3 regions of the Pseudocitrobacter faecalis genome follow, and region 1 is predicted to be linked to each of the others. Evidence: predicted binding sites of a transcription regulator. Region 1 holds the regulator's gene; each other region holds the start of a gene.
The links. Region 1 encodes sigma-54, which starts transcription at its own class of promoters, with help from an activator protein. Its sites were predicted from a motif close to GTTGGCACANNTTTCGCTNT; they were not measured.

Region 1 (4,246 bases):
GATTCAAATACCATCGTCAGCTCGCGCTCGCGTTTGCCCAGCAGACGAGTACGCAGCATTTCTGCCAGCTCGTGAACCGACATCTCGGAGGTATCGACGATAAGATCCGCGCGTGAACGCAGGGGCTCCAGCAGGTCGCTCTCTTTATCAATTGCGCTCTCCAGTGACAAGTTTTTGCTGGAAAGCGGGTGCAGACGGCGCGTGTCGCTGTAACGACGGATCAGGGTATTGCGATCGGCATCGAGGAACAGCAACTGTGGAGAAAATGCGTCCGGCAGATTTTCCATCGCTTTTTCGAAGATTTCCGGCGACTCCGGCATGTTACGCACGTCGATACTGACGGCAGCGGAGATCTCCCGGTCGGCCAGCGTTTTCGCCAGCTCAGGCAGCAGGACTACCGGCAGGTTGTCCACACAGTAGAAACCCATATCTTCCAGCGCCCGTAAGGCCACGGATTTACCCGAGCCTGAGCGGCCGCTGACGATCATCAGTACCATGTACCGTTTCTCCTCAGTACGAACTCATTTCCCTTACGCTTCATCACTGTTTTCCGTTTCGGTGATGATTTGGTAAAGCTCTTCGTCACTCTGCGCCGCGCGCAGGCGGCGGCAGATAGTTTTATCCGCCAGACGCTTCGCCACCAGTGAAAGCGTATGTAAGTGCGTTTTGGTTTGGTCCGCAGGCACCAGCAGGGCAAAGAGCAGGTCGACAGGCTGATTGTCGATGGCGTCGAACGCGATCGGCGTTTCAAGCTGCACAAAAACGCCCACGGCGCGCAGCGTATCTTCTTCCAGCTTGCCGTGTGGAATAGCGATGCCATTACCAATCCCGGTACTGCCCATTTTCTCGCGGGTGAGAATCGCTTCAAATACCACCTGCGGAGGCAGACCTAACTGCTTTGCCGCCAGTTCACTGATGATTTCCAGCGCACGTTTTTTACTCTGGCAGTGAACCGCACTGCGAGTACATTCCTGGTTAAGCACATTGCTCAGTTGTAGAGCCGAATCGTTATTTATCATAATTTCACCTAAGCATCGCCCGACACTTTACCGGCATCGGGCGACCGCCCGGACAATTAGTGTTGTTTCAGTTTATCTTTATGTTTATTAAGCTGCCGCGCGAGTTTATCGATCAACAGATCAATCGCGGCATACATATCTTGCCCTTCCGCGCTGGCATGAAGTTCGCCCCCGTTAACATGCAGGGTCGCATCCGAGATGTGCGCCAATTTTTCCACTTTTAACACAATATAGACCTGATTGATCCTCTCAAAATACTGTTCCAGCTTCACGAATTTCGTGTTGATGAAATCGCGCAGGGCTTCAGTGATTTCGACGTTGTGTCCAGTGATGTTGAGCTGCATAGTGTCTTCCTTATCAGTTGAGTCAGACCAGTTGTTTACGCTGGTTAGACGGCGGAATGGATAAAGACTCTCGGTACTTTGCAACGGTACGGCGGGCCACCATGATACCCTGATCGGAGAGCATAGAGGTCAGCTTACTGTCGCTCAGTGGTTTCGCGGGATTTTCCGCGGCAATCAATTTCTTCACCAGCGCGCGAATCGCCGTTGACGACGCTTCGCCGCCACCCTCCGTGTTCACGTGGCTTGAGAAGAAATACTTAAGCTCAAAAATGCCGCGCGGGCTATGCAAATACTTCTGCGTAGTCACGCGTGAAATCGTGGACTCATGCATCTCGACGGTCTGGGCGATATCCGCCAGTACCATCGGTTTCATATACTCTTCGCCGGACTCAAAAAACGCCTGTTGCTGCTCAACGATGCAGCGGCTGACGCGCAGCAATGTGTCGTTGCGGCTCTCAAGGCTTTTAATCAGCCACTTCGCATCCTGCAGATTGCTGCGAATAAACTGGCTGTCGGCGTCGTTACGGACGTTGTTACACATGCCCGCGTAGTGCTGATTAATTTGCAAACGTGGAATGCTGTCGGCGTTGAGTTCCACCACCCAGCGGCCACTGACTTTGCGCACCAGCACATCAGGAATAACGTACTCCGGCTCGCCAGTCTGGATCGACTGACCCGGACGCGGATCCAGTGACTGGATCAGATCCACCGCTTCTTTCAGCACGTCTTCTTTCAGACGGGTGACGCGCATGAGCGATCGGAAATCGTGGTTGGCAAGCAGATCGAGATGGTCGCTGATGATCAGGCGGGCTTCGGCGAGACGGGGTGTTTCTTTGGCAAACTGAGAGAGCTGGATAAGCAGGCAATCGCGGAGATCGCGGGCGGCGACGCCCACCGGGTCAAATCGCTGGATCCGTTTAAGCACAGCTTCAACTTCATCCAGACCGATTTCGTCATCACCCATGCTTTCAAGGATATCTTCCAGCGGGACGGTCAAATAACCGGTATCGTCAACGGCGTCGACGATGGAGGTGGCTATCGCGCGATCCGTATCGGTAAACGGCGTGAGTTCCACCTGCCACATCAGGTAATCCTGAAGAGACTGGGTGGTTTCGCCCTGATAGACCGGCAGCTCGTCGTCCTGGTAATCAGCACCGGTACCTGAAGGCGTCCCGGCGGTGTAAATTTCATCCCAGCTGGCATCGAGCGGCAGCTCTTCCGGCATATCTTTCTGTTCGAGCGCGTCGACGCTGTCTAACGTTTCGTTATCCGGTGTCTCTTTCGTGTCGATTTCTTCATGAATATCGGTTTGCTCAAGCAGGGGATTACTCTCCAGCGCTTGCTGAAGTTCCTGCTGCAGTTCCAGCGTCGACAGCTGTAACAAGCGAATAGCCTGTTGCAGCTGTGGCGTCATGGCGAGCTGTTGGCTGAGCCTTAATTGCAAACCTTGCTTCATGTTCAGTGCGATAATCTCCGGCTAACCTCTCTCATGCTTCTACCCTATCAGAGTCTGAAGTCTTCCCCAAGATACACACGTTTAACATGTTCGTCTTGTAAGATCTCTGTCGGGGTGCCGTGGGCGATAAGCTGCCCCTGGCTGACGATATACGCACGCTCACACACTGCCAGCGTTTCGCGGACGTTGTGGTCAGTGATTAACACGCCGAGACCGCTGTCGCGCAGGTGCTCAATGATGTGTTTGATATCGATAACGGAGATCGGGTCAACGCCCGCAAACGGTTCATCCAGCAGGATAAATTTCGGATTTGCGGCCAGCGCGCGGGCGATCTCGACGCGGCGGCGTTCGCCCCCGGAGAGCGACTGACCCATATTGTCGCGCAGGTGTTCGATGTGAAACTCTTCCATCAGCTCATTACAGCGGTCTTCACGCTGTTCGCTGGTGAGGTCGTCGCGAATTTGCAGCACGGCCATCAGGTTGTCGTAAACGCTGAGGCGACGGAAAATGGAGGCTTCCTGCGGCAGATAGCCAATTCCGCGGCGCGCACGGGCGTGCAGCGGCAGCAGGCTGATATCTTCGTCATCAATAATGATGTTGCCTGCATCGCGCGGCACGATACCGACTACCATATAAAAGGTCGTCGTTTTACCCGCGCCGTTCGGCCCAAGCAGGCCCACAATCTCACCGGAGTTGACGGTCAGACTGACATCCTCTACCACGCGGCGGCCTTTGTAGGCTTTAGCCAGGTTCTTTGCAATTAATGTCGCCATAACGAATTAGTTACTCTTCTTCTGTGCCGGAGCCTGGTCTTTGTTTTTGTCCTGCAACTGGGACGGAACCAGAACGGTCGTTACGCGTTTACCTTTTTCGCTAAACGCCTGCATTTTCTGTTCTTTAACCAGATACGTGATTTTGTCGCCCTTGATGTTGCTGTCGACTTGTTCCAGATACGCGTTGCCGGTCAGCACCACGAAATCACTTTGCAGTTCATAATGCATTTTGGCGGCATGGCCTTTCACCGGCTTGCCGTTGTCCTGCATCTGGTAGAAGGTCGCCGGGTTACCGTAACCGTCGATCACTTCTTTGCCCTTTTCACCGCCAGGGCGGGTCACCACCACCTTGTCGGCGTTAATTTTGATACTGCCCTGAGTCACAACAACGTTACCGGTAAAGGTCACGATGTTGCCCTGCATATCCAGCGACTGCTGATCGGATTCAATATGAATCGGCTGGTCAGTATCACCGGTCAGTGCCAGTGCCGGCAGGCTGGCTGCCAGCAGAGAACCGGCGAGCGCCAGCTTAAGGCTGAGTTTGTTTGTTCTGAATTTCATAGGAGGTTCTAACCTTTTCAATCAGCTCGGCGTTCTTGCTGCGTAAATTGCCGCGCATTTTCAGGCCGCTGGAATTAAATGTCGTTCCGTATA
Region 2 (4,246 bases), 4.4 Mb from region 1:
GATTCATGTTTTTCAGGTCGCCTTTACGCTCACCCAGAGCCTGCATTACAGAACCCTGATGTTGCTCTTCAACGTCCAGCGTTACGTTCTCGAACGGCTCTTGTTTACGGCCATCGATTTCGCGGAAGATAACTTTCGGACGGGAAACCGCCATTTCGAAACCTTCACGACGCATGTTTTCGATCAGAACAGACAGGTGCAGTTCACCACGACCAGACACGCGGAATGCGTCAGCATCCGGCGTTTCTTCGACGCGTAGCGCCACGTTGTGAACCAGTTCTTTGTTCAGACGATCAAGGATCTGGCGAGACGTGACGTATTTACCTTCTTTACCGCAGAACGGAGAGGTGTTGACGCAGAAGAACATAGAAACGGTCGGTTCATCAACGGACAGGGCCGGCAGCGCTTCCACATTTTGCGTGTCGCAAATGGTGTCAGAGATGTTCAGCTCACCCAGACCGGTGATCGCAATGATGTCACCCGCTTCAGCGATATCGCTGTCGATACGCTCCAGACCCAGGTGAGTCAGAACTTTACCGACTTTACCGTTACGGGTTTTACCTTCGCTATCGATGATGGTGACTTGCTGGTTCGGTTTGATTTTACCGCGTTTGATACGGCCGATACCGATAACACCAACATAGCTGTTGTAGTCCAGCTGGGAGATCTGCATCTGCAGAGGGCCGTCGAGATCGACGTCCGGTGCAGGAACATGGTCAACAATCGCCTGATACAGCGGGGTCATGTCTTCTGCCATGTCTTCGTGATCCAGACCCGCGATACCGTTCAGCGCAGAGGCGTAAACGATCGGGAAGTCCAGCTGTTCGTCGGTCGCATCCAGGTTAACGAACAGGTCGAATACCTGGTCAACAACCCAGTCAGGACGCGCGCCAGGACGGTCAACTTTGTTGATAACAACAATAGGTTTCAGGCCATAGGCAAAGGCTTTCTTGGTCACGAAGCGCGTCTGCGGCATCGGGCCGTCAAATGCGTCAACGACCAGCAGCACGGAGTCTACCATGGACATTACACGTTCAACTTCACCACCGAAGTCGGCGTGCCCTGGGGTATCAACGATGTTGATACGGTAGTCATTCCATTTGATAGCGGTGTTTTTCGCGAGGATGGTAATCCCACGCTCTTTCTCCAAATCGTTGGAGTCCATCACACGCTCTTGAGTTTCGGCACGTGCATCAAACGTACCGGATTGCTGCAGCAGCTTATCAACCAGGGTAGTTTTACCATGGTCAACGTGCGCGATGATGGCGATGTTACGCAAATTTTCGATCACAACTTTGCCTCGGGCATTAGAAATAGCGCGTTATTGTACACGGATTAATCGCAGTACAAAACAGGATCACAAACATCCTCCGCAAACAAGTATTGCAGAGTTCCTTTGTGATCGCTTTCACGGAGCGAAAAAAGGGCACCTTAACGCAAATTGCACCAATATGGTGCTTTATGTTCACATACAAGCACTATACTGGTGCAATGACACCATCGTGGTGCAGCCCTTTTGCACTATGATGCGCATGATAGCGCCTTTTGGGGGTAATTTAAAAGTTGGCACAGATTTCGCTTTATATATTTCAGGGCAACAACGCCACTTTTAAGAAGTGTTTGAAGACCTCGTTACCACGACGACAATGACAAATCCGGGAGATGTAAAGTATGTCCGCTGAACACGTTTTGACGATGCTGAATGAGCACGAAGTGAAGTTTGTCGATCTGCGCTTCACCGATACCAAAGGTAAAGAACAGCACGTCACTATCCCTTCCCATCAGGTTAATGCTGAATTCTTTGAAGAAGGCAAAATGTTTGACGGCTCCTCTATCGGCGGCTGGAAAGGCATTAACGAATCTGACATGGTTCTGATGCCGGACGCATCTACCGCACTCATTGACCCGTTCTACGAAGAACCGACACTGATTATCCGCTGCGATATCCTGGAACCAGGTACCCTGCAGGGCTATGACCGTGACCCGCGCTCCATCGCGAAACGCGCGGAAGAATACCTGCGCTCTACTGGCATCGCCGACACCGTACTGTTCGGGCCAGAACCAGAATTCTTCCTGTTCGATGACATCCGCTTCGGCGCATCCATTTCCGGTTCTCACGTGGCTATCGACGATATCGAAGGCGCGTGGAACTCTTCCACCAAATACGAAGGTGGTAACAAAGGTCACCGTCCAGGCGTGAAAGGTGGTTACTTCCCGGTTCCGCCGGTCGATTCCTCTCAGGACATCCGTTCTACCATGTGTATGATCATGGAAGAAATGGGCCTGGTTGTTGAAGCTCACCACCACGAAGTGGCAACGGCGGGCCAGAACGAAATCGCCACCCGCTTCAACACCATGACCAAAAAAGCGGACGAAATTCAGATCTACAAATATGTGGTTCACAACGTTGCGCACCGTTTCGGTAAAACCGCGACCTTCATGCCAAAACCAATGTTTGGCGATAACGGCTCCGGTATGCACTGCCACATGTCTCTGTCCAAGAACGGCGTAAACCTGTTCTCTGGCGACAAATATGCAGGTCTGTCTGAGCAGGCGCTGCACTACATCGGCGGTGTTATTAAACACGCGAAAGCGATCAACGCCCTGGCGAACCCGACGACCAACTCCTACAAACGTCTGGTTCCGGGTTATGAAGCGCCGGTTATGCTGGCTTACTCTGCGCGTAACCGTTCCGCATCCATCCGTATTCCGGTTGTTACCAGCCCGAAAGCGCGTCGTATCGAAGTGCGCTTCCCGGACCCGGCAGCTAACCCGTACCTGTGCTTCGCAGCACTGCTGATGGCTGGCCTTGACGGTATCAAGAATAAAATCCATCCGGGCGAAGCAATGGACAAAAACCTGTATGACCTGCCGCCGGAAGAAGCGAAAGAGATCCCACAGGTTGCTGGTTCTCTGGAAGAAGCACTGAAAGAACTGGATCTGGACCGCGAGTTCCTGAAAGCCGGTGGTGTGTTCACTGACGAATCCATCGATGCTTACATCGCGCTGCGCCGTGAAGAAGATGACCGCGTACGTATGACGCCGCACCCGGTAGAGTTCGAGCTGTACTACAGCGTTTAATTTACGTTAGTCATTCTCCGCCCACTTCTTGTCGCCGCTTGGCGGCAAGAACAAGCTGAGTAAGTTGTTGCCGTGGAACGTTTAGCCCATCTCTGGATGGGCTTTTTTCTCCACGAAAACGCGTAGTTAGCGCCTTTTTCCCGTCCATCCAGCTATAATGCACTAAAACAGTGCAATCAAAGGAGACTGCTAAATGGCAACCGGCGCGCTGCCCGATGCTGGGCAGATCCTCAATTCTTTAATTAATAGCATTCTGCTGGTCGATGATGACCTGGCGGTGCATTACGCTAATCCTGCGGCGCAGCAACTGCTGGCGCAAAGCTCACGAAAACTGTTCGGTACGCCATTACCGGAACTGCTGAGCTATTTCTCATTAAATACCGGTTTGATGCAGGAGAGCCTGCAAACGGGCCAGGGCTTCACGGATAACGAAGTGACGCTGGTGATCGACGGACGCTCGCATATCCTCTCTCTGACGGCCCAGCGGCTGCCTGACGGCTTTATTTTGCTGGAGATGGCCCCGATGGATAATCAACGTCGTCTGAGCCAGGAGCAGCTCCAGCATGCGCAGCAGATTGCGGCGCGCGATTTAGTCCGTGGCTTAGCCCATGAGATAAAAAACCCACTCGGTGGCTTACGCGGCGCGGCGCAGCTTTTAAGCAGAGCACTGCCCGACCCGTCGCTCACTGAATACACCAAGATGATCATTGAGCAGGCCGATCGCCTGCGCAACCTGGTCGATCGTCTGCTGGGGCCGCAACAGCCGGGGATGCACGTAACCGAAAGTATCCACAAAGTGGCCGAACGCGTCTTTTCGCTGGTGTCGATGGAGCTGCCGGATAACGTGCGGCTGGTGCGTGATTACGACCCGAGTTTGCCGGAGTTACCGCACGATCCCGACCAGATTGAACAAGTATTACTGAATATTGTTCGCAATGCGTTGCAGGCGTTAGGGCCAGAAGGCGGCGAAATCATTCTGCGCACGCGCACCGCATTCCAGCTAACGCTGCACGGTGAGCGCTATCGCCTGGCGGCACGCATTGACGTTGAAGATAACGGGCCGGGTATTCCGTCCCATTTACAGGACACGCTGTTCTATCCAATGGTGAGTGGCCGCGAAGGCGGCACCGGGCTGGGTTTATCTATCGCCCGCAGCCTGATCGAT
Region 3 (4,246 bases), 550 kb from region 1:
TACCGTCACCGCTTTGCCTGCGCGACTGAAGTCCATCGCCAGTTCGGTGCCAATCAGCCCGCCGCCGATAATCAGTACGCGCTGCGCATCACGCAGGGTACTCTGCGCGGCCCCGAATTCCTGCTGGCTGTTGAGGGTCAGCATCAGCTCTTTTCCGGGAACCGGCGGTACGATGGTCGATGCCCCGGTCGCCAGCACCAGTTTGTCGTAATGCCACTCTCTGTCCTGACTTTTCACCACTTTGGCCTGTGCATCAATGTCGCTCACCCAGGTTTGCGGAAACAGATTCAGGTTGTACTGCTCGGCAAACTCGCCCGCAGTTTGCAACGTCAGGTCGGCGGCGGTTTGCCCACGGCTGACAACGTGGCTGAGATCCGGCTTGTTGTATTCATCAATGCTGTCGGCGGCGATCAAAGTCAGCGGCACGGCAGCATCCTGTTTGCGAATGTTTTTCACCAACTGGCGGGCCGCAAAGCCCGACCCGATGATCACGATGCCATTCTTCATTTTGCCTCCGTTGCCAGTACGTCGAAGACGTCTTTACCCAGTGAGCATTCCGGGCACAGGAAGTTGTCCGGTACCTCGCTCCAGGGCGTGCCCGGCTGGACATCCTGGTTCGGCTCGCCTTTTGCCGGATCGTAAATCCACTGGCAGACGCTGCACTGCATGCTTGGGCCGAGGTCGGCGGCAGCGGCGGCTGCACAGGCACATTCTTCCTTTGCGGTTGTCACTTTCGCGCTCACCTCTGGCAGCGGCGCAAGCGCCCACTGGCGGGCGATTTCACGACCGTGTTCGCGACACACTTCCAGTGCGTCGAAGTCAGGACGCCATTTGGCTTTCAGGCTCAGCGACATTTCAAAACCGGCATCCTGCAAGCGGGTAGAGAGACGGTCAACCGCGCCGCCGCTCCAGCCATGTGAACCGAATGCGCTGGCACGTTTGTTACGGAAACGCAGACCGGTCATCTCTTCGACCAGACCGGCGATTTTCGGCATCATCACGTTGTTCATGGTTGATGTCCCGACCAGCACACCTTTAGAACGGAAAACGTTGGTCAGGATTTCGTTTTTATCGCTGCGGGCGACGTTGAAGATTTTCACCGCCACGCGTGGGTCAACTTCATTGATGCCCTGAGCAATCGCGTCCGCCATCATGCGGGTGTTGTTCGACATGGTGTCGTAGAAAATCGTGATGCGGTCTTCCTGATAATCGGCCGCCCATTTCAGATACAGCTCAACGATTTGCGTCGGGTTGTCACGCCATACCACACCGTGGGAGGTGGCAATCATATCGACCGGCAGGTTGAAGCCGAGGATCTCGGTAATTTTTGGCGTCACCAGACGGCTGAACGGCGTCAGAATATTGGCGTAGTAGCGCTGGCACTGTTCGAACAGTTCGGTCTGATCCACTTCGTCGTTGAACAGACGTTCGTCGCAGTAGTGCTGACCAAAGGCGTCGTTACTGAACAGAACCGCGTCGCCTGTCATGTAAGTCATCATACTGTCCGGCCAGTGCAGCATCGGGGTTTCAACGAAGATCAGTTGTTTGCCGTTACCGATATCCAGGCTGTCGCCGGTTTTCACCGTATGGAAATTCCATTCCGGGTGGTGGTGGTGGCCGTTGATGGAATCAATGGCGTTGGTGGTGCAGTAAATCGGGGTGTTCGGGATGTAAGACATCAGCTCCGTCAGCGCACCGGCGTGGTCTTCTTCCGCGTGGTTGATAATGATGTAGTCGATGTCGTTCAGGTCGATTTCGCTGCGCAGGTTCTGCACGAATTCGCGGCTGAATTTGTGGTCAACGGTGTCGATCAGGACATTTTTACCTTCACGGATCAGATAGCTGTTGTAGCTGCTACCGCGCAGCGTTTTGTATTCGGTACCGTGAAAATCACGCACTTCCCAGTCACGTTGGCCAACCCAATGAATGTTATTTTTAACCAGAATAGACATAGCAACCTCAATCAAATGCAATGTTTTTAAAAAGATGTATTGCTTATTGCAGGTTGTGTGCCAACTTTTTAACATGTTGTTTTATCTGCATTTAATATTTTTTCGTGCATGGTTGTTGTCAAAATGACTGTTATTGACACAGTCAATATGACAATATGCATTGTCAAAAAGACAATGAGGTTACGATGAGTTTCTCGGTCGATGTACTGGCGAATATCGCCATCGAACTACAACGCGGTGTTGGCCATCAGGATCGCTTTCAGCGCTTAATTACCACGCTGCGTCAGGTGCTGGAGTGCGACGCGTCGGCGCTACTGCGCTATGAAGCACGACAGTTTGTTCCGCTGGCGATCGACGGGCTGGCGCAGGATGTGCTGGGCCGTCGCTTTACGCTGGAGGGGCATCCTCGCCTTGAAGCCATTGCCCGCGCGGGGGATGTCGTCCGCTTCCCCGCAGACAGTGATTTGCCCGACCCCTACGATGGATTAATTCCCGGTCAGGAGAGCCTGAAAGTGCATGCCTGCGTTGGCTTGCCGCTGTTTGCCGGGCAGAACCTGATTGGCGCGTTGACGCTTGATGCGATGGTGCCGGAGCAGTTCGATGTCTTTAGCGATGAAGAGTTGCGTTTGATCTCCGCGCTGGCCGCCGGGGCGCTGAGTAACGCCCTGCTGATTGAACAACTGGAAAGTCAGAATATGTTGCCGGGGGCACCTGCCGCGTTTGAACCGGTCGCCAGTACCGACATGATTGGCCTGTCGCCGAACATGATGCAGCTGAAAAAAGAGATAGAGATTGTCGCGGCGTCCGATCTCAACGTACTGATCAGCGGTGAAACAGGTACCGGGAAAGAGCTGGTGGCGAAATCGATTCATGAAGGTTCCCCGCGTGCGGCTAATCCGCTGGTCTATCTTAACTGCGCGGCGCTGCCGGAAAGCGTGGCGGAAAGTGAACTCTTCGGTCATGTAAAGGGTGCGTTTACCGGGGCTATCAGCAACCGTAGCGGTAAGTTTGAAATGGCCGATAACGGCACGCTGTTCCTTGATGAAATTGGTGAGCTGTCGCTGGCGTTGCAGGCCAAGCTGCTGCGCGTATTGCAGTATGGCGATATTCAGCGCGTGGGGGATGACCGCAGTCTGCGGGTCGATGTGCGCGTGCTGGCGGCCACCAACCGCGACCTGCGTGAAGAGGTGCTGGCCGGGCGTTTTCGCGCCGATCTGTTCCATCGTCTGAGCGTCTTCCCTCTCTCCGTGCCACCGCTGCGCGAACGCGGCGATGATGTGGTGCTGCTGGCAGGCTATTTCTGCGAACAGTGCCGGTTGCGTTTGGGGTTATCGCGGGTGATTTTAAGCGCCGGAGCGCGGGCGCATTTGCTGAGTTACGCCTGGCCGGGCAACGTGCGTGAGCTGGAACATGCGGTGCATCGCGCGGTCGTGCTGGCGCGCGCAACGCGCAACGGTGGCGATGTGATCCTTGAAGCGCAGCATTTTGCATTTGAGGAGAGCGCGGTTGCGCCAGTCATGGAAAGTGAAGCGCCAGCGTTACCCGCGTGTCACAACCTGCGTGACGCCACCGAACATTTTCAGCGTGAGATGATTCGTCAGGCGCTGTCGCAAAACAACAATAACTGGGCGGCCAGCGCACGGGCGCTGGAGACCGACGTCGCCAACCTGCATCGGCTGGCGAAACGTCTGGGGATGAAGGATTAAAGAATACCGGCCTGATAGAAGTTTTGCAGGTTGATCGCGCCGACCAGTTGGCCGTTGTCATCCACCACCGGCGCGGCGCTGATTTTTTTCTTCATCAGCTGCTCTTTGGCATCAATAGCGCGGCTCTGCGCATTCAGCGTGGTGCCGTTCACCGTCATCGCCAGGCTGACGTTATCCGCCAGTGCACCACCGCCAACCAGCCAGCGGCGCAGGTCGCCATCGGTAAACACGCCTTTCACCTGCAACTGCTCATCACAGACGGCAACCAGGCCCAGCCCGGTGCGGCTCAGTTCGAGCATGGCGTCCATAATACTGGCGTGGATGCTCACCTGCGGTACGTCGGCATCGCGGCGCATCAGATGATGCACTTTATTCAGTAAACGTGCGCCCAGCGCGCCAGCCGGATGTGAACGGGCAAAATCTTCCTCATTGAAACCCCGCGCCTGCATCACGGCCATCGCCAGCGCATCGCCCATCATTAGCGTGTTCACGGTGCTGGAGGTGGGGGCAAGACGCATCGGGCAGGCTTCACGCTCAACGGAAATATCAAGGACGGCTTTTGCGGCTAAACCTAACGGTGAGTGCGAT

Region 2: the regulator sigma-54 is predicted to act here: its motif matches at 1,563-1,582, upstream of glnA (glutamate--ammonia ligase).
Region 3: the regulator sigma-54 is predicted to act here: its motif matches at 1,998-2,017, upstream of norV (anaerobic nitric oxide reductase flavorubredoxin).

The regions. Positions count from the first base shown of each region.
Region 1 is NZ_CBDDNJ010000002.1:71,690-75,935, forward strand. Features, by position in the region: gene rapZ (RNase adapter RapZ) at 1-497, opposite strand, end outside; gene ptsN (PTS IIA-like nitrogen regulatory protein PtsN) at 531-1,019, opposite strand; gene hpf (ribosome hibernation promoting factor) at 1,076-1,363, opposite strand; gene rpoN (RNA polymerase factor sigma-54) at 1,386-2,819, opposite strand; gene lptB (LPS export ABC transporter ATP-binding protein) at 2,867-3,592, opposite strand; gene lptA (lipopolysaccharide ABC transporter substrate-binding protein LptA) at 3,599-4,153, opposite strand; gene lptC (LPS export ABC transporter periplasmic protein LptC) at 4,122-4,246, opposite strand, start outside.
Region 2 is NZ_CBDDNJ010000002.1:4,509,044-4,513,289, reverse strand. Features, by position in the region: gene typA (ribosome-dependent GTPase TypA) at 1-1,291, opposite strand, end outside; gene glnA (glutamate--ammonia ligase) at 1,672-3,081, shown strand; gene glnL (nitrogen regulation protein NR(II)) at 3,275-4,246, shown strand, end outside.
Region 3 is NZ_CBDDNJ010000002.1:617,422-621,667, forward strand. Features, by position in the region: gene norW (NADH:flavorubredoxin reductase NorW) at 1-507, opposite strand, end outside; gene norV (anaerobic nitric oxide reductase flavorubredoxin) at 504-1,952, opposite strand; gene norR (nitric oxide reductase transcriptional regulator NorR) at 2,138-3,658, shown strand; gene gutQ (arabinose-5-phosphate isomerase GutQ) at 3,655-4,246, opposite strand, start outside.